2 regions of the Sporolactobacillus terrae genome follow, and region 2 is predicted to be linked to the other one. Evidence: a T-box and tRNA genes for the amino acid it is inferred to sense, from the RefSeq annotation. Region 2 holds a T-box; the other holds one or more tRNA genes.

Region 1 (4,428 bases), 1.1 Mb from region 2:
CCGACGTTGTTGCCTTCTTATATCGCGATGATTACTACAACAAGGAAAGCGAAAAACAGAACATCATTGAAATTATCATTGCCAAGCAGCGAAACGGTCCGGTTGGTACGGTGGAATTGGCCTTTGTTAAAGAGTACAGCAAATTCGTGAATATTGATCGGAAACACAGTGATGAGGATGTTCCGCGTGGTGCATGAGTAGAATTATATCGTGAATCCGAATAAAAATAATTATAACCCTGTTAATGTTCGTGTCCACATTGACTTTTCAAGCAATTACCTGTTAGACTAGACAGTGGCTTTAGTGAACTAAAATATTATTTTTTAAAAGTTGGGGGCTAAATGAATGTCTTCTGTTGTTGTTGTTGGCGCACAGTGGGGCGATGAAGGAAAAGGCAAGATTACCGACTACCTTTCGGAAAACTCGGAAGTAGTATCGCGCTACCAAGGCGGAGATAATGCCGGGCATACCATTGTTTGGAACGGCAAAACCTATAAATTACGGTTGATGCCGTCAGGGATCCTATACAGCGAAAAGATCTGCGTTTTGGGCAATGGTATGGTGATCAATCCAAAATCGTTGTGCAAGGAACTGGATTATATGATGGAAAGCGGTGTGCGCACGACGAATCTGCGGATCAGCAATCGCGCGCATCTGATCCTCCCGTACCACTTGAAACTGGATATGCTCGAAGAAGAAAGCAAGGGCACATCCAAAATCGGCACAACACAGAAGGGAATCGGCCCTGCATATATGGACAAGGCGGCACGTGTCGGTATTCGGATGGCGGACCTTCTTGAGCCGGAAACATTCCGTGCGAAACTGGAAAAGAACTTGAAAGAAAAGAACCGTCTTCTCGAGAAATTTTATGACAGCGAAGGCTTTGATATTAAGGACATCTATGATGAATATATTGGCTATGGTGAACGCCTGAAACCGCTCGTGTGCGATACGTCCGTTGTTCTGAATGACGCACTTGACGCTGGAAAACGCGTGCTGTTTGAAGGCGCTCAAGGATGCATGCTTGATATTGATCAAGGCACGTACCCATTTGTAACGTCATCCAACCCAGTTGCCGGTGGTGTGACGATTGGTGCCGGTGTCGGTCCGTCAAAAATCAATCATGTTGTCGGCTGCGCGAAAGCTTATACAACACGTGTTGGCGATGGTCCGTTCCCAACCGAATTAGAGGATGAGATTGGCGATCAAATTCGTGAAGTGGGCCATGAATACGGAACGGTAACCGGGCGGGCGCGCCGCGTCGGCTGGTTTGACAGTGTGGTTGTCCGCCATTCACGCCGTGTCAGCGGTTTGACGGATCTGTCCCTTAACTGTGTCGATGTTCTTACCGGACTTGAAACGGTAAAAATCTGCAAAGCTTATAAATATAAAGGCAAGCTGATTGAAGAGTTCCCGGCAAGTCTGAATGTCCTTGCCGAATGCGAACCGGTCTACGAAGAAATGCCTGGATGGAAAGAAGACATCACCGGAGCAAAATCATTGTCTGAACTTCCGGCGAATGCGCGTCACTATATTGAACGCATTGCACAACTGACTCAAGTCGGTTTGTCACTGTTCTCTGTCGGTCCGGACCGCACACAAACCATTGAGGTGCGCAATCCATTTCGCTAATCAGAAAATAAAAGAATAAAAAATCACGTCATGGCTATCCTTTAAAGGCCATGGCGTTTTTACTTTCCGGCATAACGCAAAGGCTGTGAAACCAATGCGCGAGGCGTAGGTAAAGGTTCAAGATTTGCTCGTTTTTCCGAATAAAGAGTAGACCTTCTCAGAAAAAGGGTTGCAAATGCATAAAGACCGTGTTAAAATATTTCTTGTGCCGCAAAAAGACAAGCATTTGCAGCTTATATCATCGCGGGGTGGAGCAGTCTGGTAGCTCGTCGGGCTCATAACCCGAAGGTCGTAGGTTCAAATCCTGCCCCCGCAATTATGGATCCGTGGTGTAGGGGTTAACATGCCTGCCTGTCACGCAGGAGATCGTCGGTTCAAATCCGATCGGATCCGCCATTATTATGGCTCGATAGCTCAGTCGGTAGAGCAGAGGACTGAAAATCCTCGTGTCGGTGGTTCGATTCCGCCTCGAGCCATGTTCTCCAAACATAAGCGTTTACCGCACTTTATAAAACGTACTTAAACAGGACAAAATCCTTGAGGTAATCAGGGGTTTTGTCCTGTTTCCTATTTCTGGTTTTATGACATTGTCTCAAGGAGTGTGTTAAAATATAAAAGAATTTATCTAAGAAAAGCGGCAGATGAATGAAGAACATGCCGCCAATAAAACGAACAACGATTGCGAAAGAATAATTGCACGGGAAATAAATCACAAGAACGTACAAGGAGTCTGCTCATAATGGAAAATAAAATTCTTGTTGTTGATGATGAACAGCCAATTGCTGATATATTGCAGTTTAACCTGGAGAAGGAAGGATACGAAGTTGTTTGCGCGTACGATGGAGAAGAAGCGCTGAAAAAGGTTGAAGAAGAAAATCCGGATATGATCTTGCTCGATGTGATGCTGCCGGTCAAAGACGGTATGGAAGTGTGCCGTGAAGTAAGAAAAACACATAATATGCCGATTATCATGCTGACGGCAAAAGATTCGGAGATTGATAAGGTACTCGGGTTGGAAATGGGCGCTGATGATTATGTAACCAAACCGTTCAGTAATCGAGAGTTGATTGCACGCGTCAAGGCGAACTTGAGGCGGCACAAACAAGAGGATACCGAAGAGGAAAAGAAACAAGTCAACAATATTGAGATCGGCGATTTAACCATTCACCTCGATGCCTATGTCGTCACCAAGCGGGGGAAAGTGATTGAATTGACGCACCGGGAATTTGAACTGCTTCATTATTTAGCGGAACACATCGGCCAAGTCATGACCCGTGAAAAGCTGCTGCAAACGGTATGGGGCTATGATTATTTTGGGGATGTACGGACGGTCGACGTCACGGTAAGACGATTGCGTGAAAAAATTGAGGATAATCCGAGCCGACCGATGTGGATCGTTACTCGGCGCGGGGTCGGCTATTATCTAAAGGAACCCAATCAGGAGATCAGTGATGAATAAGGTTGGCTTTTTTAAATCAATACAGTTCAAGGTGGTCTTGATTTACACGCTGCTTATTTTGCTTGCCATGCAGTTGATCGGTGTCTACTTTGCCGATCGCGTCAAGACAATTACTCTGGATAGTTTTGAAAACTCACTTGAGAGCCAAAGCCAGCTGATTGCATGGAATGTTGGCGAAGCGATTCGTCAAGCGCAAGAGTCAAATGTGGAAGATCCGAATCATGTGGCAGATCAGATTCAGAACCAGCTCTTGGAGATTGATGCCAACATCCGCGAGATTGAAGTGATTGACGATAATATGGTGATTGTTGCAGCCGATGAAAAGCATCGCGATGCCGTTGGCAAACGGACCACAAATCAATTGGTCGTTCAAAACCTTTCATCCACTTCAACGAATAAATTTCGGCGTGCCGACCGGTCGAGCGGTGAACGTATCGACATTGTGACGACACCGATTATGGTCGACAACCATCGATATGGGATGCTTTACGTAGAAAAGAGTTTTGAAAATGTCTATGAGCAGTTGCAGCAAATCAACCAGATCTTAGCCACTGCGACCATTTTTGCACTCTTGGTTACGGCTATCTTAGGCTTTTTCTTGGCGAGGACAATTACACGGCCACTCGTTCAAATGCAGCGGCAGGTCATGGCGGTTTCTCAAGGAAACTTTACCCGAAAAGTACAAATGACCGAACCGGATGAGATTGGGAAACTGGCCACGTCGTTTAATAACATGACATTGAAACTGCGTGAAGCCAATGCAACAACCGAATCGGAGCGGCGCAAATTAAAATCCGTCTTGACGTTCATGACCGATGGCGTCATTGCAACGGATCGAAAAGGCAATGTCGTGCTGATGAATAATCGCTCTGAGCAGCTGCTTAATGTGTACCGTCATGATGTGACCGGAAACTCGATTCTGGATTTGTTAAAGATTCGCAAAGACTATAAAATTATGGATCTCTATAATATGGAGAACTCGATCGTGCTCGACTTCAGTACGGATGATGAGACGATCCTGCTGCGCGCCAACTTCTCTGTTGTAAAAAAAGACAGCGGACTGGCTAATGGATTAATTGCCGTCATTCATGACGTTACGGAGCAGGAGCAAGTGGACATGGAACGTCGCGAGTTTGTTGCCAATGTGTCGCATGAATTGCGCACACCGCTGACCACAATGAAAAGCTACCTCGAAGCGCTTCAGGATGGCGCAGTGGAAGATCCCGCCCTGGCAAGTAAGTTTCTCGGTGTGACGCAGCGAGAAACCGAACGGATGATTCGGCTTGTGAATGATTTGCTGCAATTGTCTCGTCTTGATTCTAAAGACTATAAAATTC
Region 2 (4,428 bases):
AAAACACGGCCGACTTCTTCAACGAGATCTTCTGGAATGGTTACATCAAAACGTCGAGCCGGGACGGATACATGCATGGTATCGCCCTCGGTTTCAACAGAAAAATGCAACCGTTTCAGCGTACCGGTGATCTCTTCAAGCGTCAGTTGGGCACCAAGCACTTGATTAATCTTTTGCCACGGCATCGTAATCATGCAATCTGGAACCGTTCGTTCGCCGGCATCGACAATCCCGCGCAGAACGGTCGCATCAGCAAACTGAGTCAGCAATTCCGCTGCACGATCCGCTGCGGAAACAACGCGATTGCGATCAATTCCTTTTTCATAACGGCTGCTGGCATCGGAGCGCAGCTGCAGTCTGGCAGCCGTCCGGCGAATGGAAATCGAATCGAAAACGGCTGCCTCAAGCAAAACATTTTTCGTTGCTGCAGAAACTTCCGTATTTTCGCCGCCCATCACACCGGCGACTGCTACACCTTGCTTGCCGTTAGTGATCAGAAGATCCTCGTTTGTCAGCTTGCGTCGTTGTCCATCCAGGGTCGTGATTTCTTCATTCTCTCCCGCTGCACGAACCAGTACGCGTTCCGATCCGAATTGATCATAATCAAACGTGTGGAGCGGCTGCCCGTATTCCAGCATGACATAGTTTGAACTATCCACAACATTGTTAATTGGCCGAACGCCGGCCGCGATCAATCGAAGCTGCATCCAGCGCGGGGAAGGCTTCATATTAATTCCGGTCAGCAGACGTGCACCGTAATAAGGAACTTTTTTCGGGTCGGCAATCATGACCTGAATTTTCTCACTTGCCTCTTGATCCGACTCTTCAATATGCGGTTTGGCTAAGTGAAGTGGACGGTCAAGAATCGCGCTGACTTCATAGGCAACACCGATCATATTCATACAATGCGCACTGTTCACTAAAATATCCAATTCCAGAAGTGCATCATCCAAATTTAAGAAAGGAAGCGCATCCGCCCCGACTGGCACTTCGTCATCAAAGACGTAGATCCCGTCTGCGTATTCCTTTGGTACATAATTATGATCAAAGCCCAGTTCATCTAGCGAACAGATCATTCCGTTCGACACTTCACCGCGCAATTTAGCCCGTTTGATTTTAACATTGCCGGCGATTCTTGCACCGACCGTTGCAACCGGTACTTTTTGACCGGCAGCAACATTTGGCGCACCACACACAATTTGCACCGTCTCACTGCCAAGGTTCACTTGGCATAGATGCAGCTTTTCTGCTTCCGGATGCTGCGTGCATGACTCAACTTTGCCGACAACGATTCCTTTTAATCCTTCGCCGGGATAATTGAGATGTTCCACCTCAATTCCGGCGTTGGTAATTTTATTTGCTAAATCTTCCGGTGTAATACCGTCTAAGTCAACGTAGTCCTGAAGCCAATTATAAGAAACCAGCATGGTTTAATTTTCCTCCTTAAGCCCGATAAAATTGTTTTAAGAAACGAATATCGTCGGTGTAGAAATGGCGAATGTCTTCAATCCCGTACTTCAGCATCGCAATCCGTTCCGGTCCCATGCCAAATGCAAAACCGGTATACTCGCTCGGGTCAAACCCAGACATCCGAAGGACATTCGGGTGTACCATTCCGGCACCGAGAATTTCAATCCAGCCGGTTCCCTTGCAGACGTTGCAGCCATGACCGCCGCACTTGAAACAGGAGATATCCATTTCCACCGATGGTTCGGTGAATGGAAAGAAGCTTGGACGCAGACGGATTTCACGATCTGCCCCGAACATATGCTTGGCGAATACCGTCAGAATTCCTTTTAGATCGCTTAAGCGAACCTTGTGATCCACATAGAGTCCTTCGATTTGCATAAACTGATGGGAGTGCGTCGCATCGTCATTATCGCGGCGGTATACCTTGCCCGGACAAATAATTTTCACCGGGCCAACTCCTTTATGCTTCTCAAGCGTACGTGCCTGCACCGGTGACGTATGGGTACGCATCAGAATGTCATCCGTAATATAGAAGGAATCCTGCATATCGCGAGCCGGATGATCCTTCGGCAAATTCAGCGCTTCGAAATTGTAGTAGTCTTGCTCGACTTCAGGTCCTTCTTCAATCGAGAAGCCTAAACCGATAAACAAATCCTCCACTTCGCGAATGATTGATGCGAGCAAATGATGGCTCCCCGGTACGGTTTTTCTTCCCGGCAGCGTGACATCAAGTTTCTCCGATTCGAGTTTCAGGTCAAGCAGTCTGGCTTCTAAATCGGTCTTCTTTTCTTCAATTCTCGCAGCGATCAATTGACGAACCTCGTTGGCAAGCTTGCCGACATCCGGCCGTTCTTCCTTGGAAAGCTTACCCATGCCTTTCAAAATTTCCGTAATCGGTCCTTTTTTGCCGAGAAAACGGACATGCGCTTCTTGAAGTGCCTTCAACTCATCCGCTGAGTCAATGTTGCTCAGTGCCTGCTGACGCAGCTCAAGCAATTTCTCTTTTAACATCTGTCTTCATCCCTTTGCACTTTTTTCGGAAACCAAAAAAGCTCCGCCCCTGAAAAGGGACGAAGCGTCGCGGTACCACCCTCGTTGACAGTCTCTGATCGACTGTCCACTTAAAACGTTTAACGGCGCGTGCCGGCGCATTCTAGACCGGCATGTCTACCGGTGTTCAAACGGCAACTCAAGAGTGAATTCATTCGATCCGACCCATAAGCAGGCTTCCAGTCGACGGCCTGCTCTCCCTGAATGGTAAATATCGAAGTACTGCTCTCCATCATCGTTTTTCCATTCATATCGGTTCATCTCATGAAACATGAATCCGATCTTTCATTTATGCGTGTACTCCTAGTATAGGCAATTCAAGTCGCTTATGCAAGCCTTGCTGATTCAAGCCAATAAAGCAGAATACCGGATGCCACGGCGACATTCAGCGATTCAGCACGGCCAGCCATCGGGATCTTTACCTGCCGATTCATTTGTGCCAACAGTTCCGGTGACGCCCCGTTGCCCTCATTGCCGACAACGAGTCCATAATGAGGACTGGACACCTTAACCTGATGCAGCTCATCGCCTTGAAGGGAAGAACCATATAATGGAATGTTCAGCTGTTTCATTTCGTCAGCCAGCGTAAACAAGTTCTTATGGATCACCGGAAGATGGAAGTGCGACCCTTGCGCGGAACGCAGCGTCTTCGCATTGTAGCCGTCAACACACCCATCCCCGAGATAGATCGCGTCCAGTCCGAAAGCGTCCGCAGTTCGGATCAGCGTCCCTAGATTTCCTGGGTCTTGTACCCCGTCAACGAGTAAAAAACGTCCCGGTTTAAGAGCAAGCGATGAGCTTTTCATATCACAAACAGCAATAATGCCTTGTGGGGTTTCCGTTTGTGATAACTCGGTAAAAATTTTGTGGGTCACCTGAAAGACTTCAATAGAATCAAGCGGCCAATCAGCTGGAAGATGAAAAGCTTCATCAATCAGAATCGAGTGCACATGTTCCTTGGCAGAAAAAACCGCTTCCTGTGCAAGATGCGGTCCTTCAATCAAATACATTTGCTCCCGTTCGCGCCATTTTCGCGTTTTTAATTTTTTCCATAACTTAACTTTTTCGTTTTGCAAAGACACCATTCGACGCACAATGAGAACTCCTTCTAAGCAGTAAACACGCGGCATGCTCGCTGCTTTGTCTATTCAATCTGTACTTATACCCAATTTTTTCGCATAATTGCGCTTTCGCTACCCATACTATACCATAGTTCAACTCATTTCATTGCTAGAAAGGAGCATGTCATTCATGGATTTAGACATTCGCCGTGCTGTGCTGCATAATCTATCGGGCAATAATAAGCAGCAACTGCAAGATACCGTGGTTGATGCCATTCAAAACGGTCAAGAAAAGATGCTTCCCGGCCTCGGTGTTCTCTTTGAAGTCATTTGGAACAAGGCCGATTCTTCGTTTCGCGATCAAATGCTGGCGCGTCTAGAACAAGGTGTCTAGCAAGCCGCAAGGCAACAATCGGGAGCTTAGGCTTCCGATTGTTTTTGTTTCCGCGTAAAATGCATTTAAAAACGATCCGTTTTCCAGCAAACAAACGCATTCTTTTGAAAGAGAGAAGCATAAGGCTGCTTTTTCTCATCCATTCCAAGCAGAAGATCATGAATGAAATCCGTTTCATCGCGTTCAATGAACGTTTGAAAAGTGATCGAGTCGCTCGGCATTGCCGCAGTCACTTGCCCCTTTTCACGATAAAAAAGAATCGTTTCAGAACCGACGCTTAACAAAAGACGTTCCCCACCCGTCAGGTGCTTCGAAAAAATCGGCTCCAGTTTCCGGCAAAGCTTAGGAAGCCGTATGACTTTCCACATCGTCCTTGTATTGTCTTGGCGATGCGCGCCCCATCGTTCAAACCATTGCCGCAGCGCATGAGATTCCGGCATTTGTACACTCATC

What was found. A T-box is a leader RNA that pairs with one kind of tRNA and senses whether it is charged. The one in region 2 lies ahead of pheS (phenylalanine--tRNA ligase subunit alpha), so its partner is inferred to be a tRNA-Phe.
Region 1: it encodes a tRNA-Phe, which carries the amino acid that the T-box ahead of pheS (phenylalanine--tRNA ligase subunit alpha) is inferred to sense. The anticodon was not compared.

The regions. Positions count from the first base shown of each region.
Region 1 is NZ_CP082837.1:2,751,489-2,755,916, reverse strand. It holds gene dnaB (replicative DNA helicase) at 1-197, shown strand, start outside; gene K7399_RS13110 (adenylosuccinate synthase) at 346-1,632, shown strand; tRNA gene K7399_RS13105 (tRNA-Met) at 1,875-1,948, shown strand; tRNA gene K7399_RS13100 (tRNA-Asp) at 1,953-2,028, shown strand; tRNA gene K7399_RS13095 (tRNA-Phe) at 2,036-2,108, shown strand; gene yycF (response regulator YycF) at 2,372-3,091, shown strand; gene walK (cell wall metabolism sensor histidine kinase WalK) at 3,084-4,428, shown strand, end outside.
Region 2 is NZ_CP082837.1:1,681,922-1,686,349, forward strand. It holds gene pheT (phenylalanine--tRNA ligase subunit beta) at 1-1,427, opposite strand, end outside; gene pheS (phenylalanine--tRNA ligase subunit alpha) at 1,444-2,481, opposite strand; T-box leader at 2,534-2,765, opposite strand; gene K7399_RS08020 (TrmH family RNA methyltransferase) at 2,847-3,605, opposite strand; gene sspI (small acid-soluble spore protein SspI) at 3,772-3,975, shown strand; gene K7399_RS08030 (GNAT family N-acetyltransferase) at 4,041-4,428, opposite strand, start outside.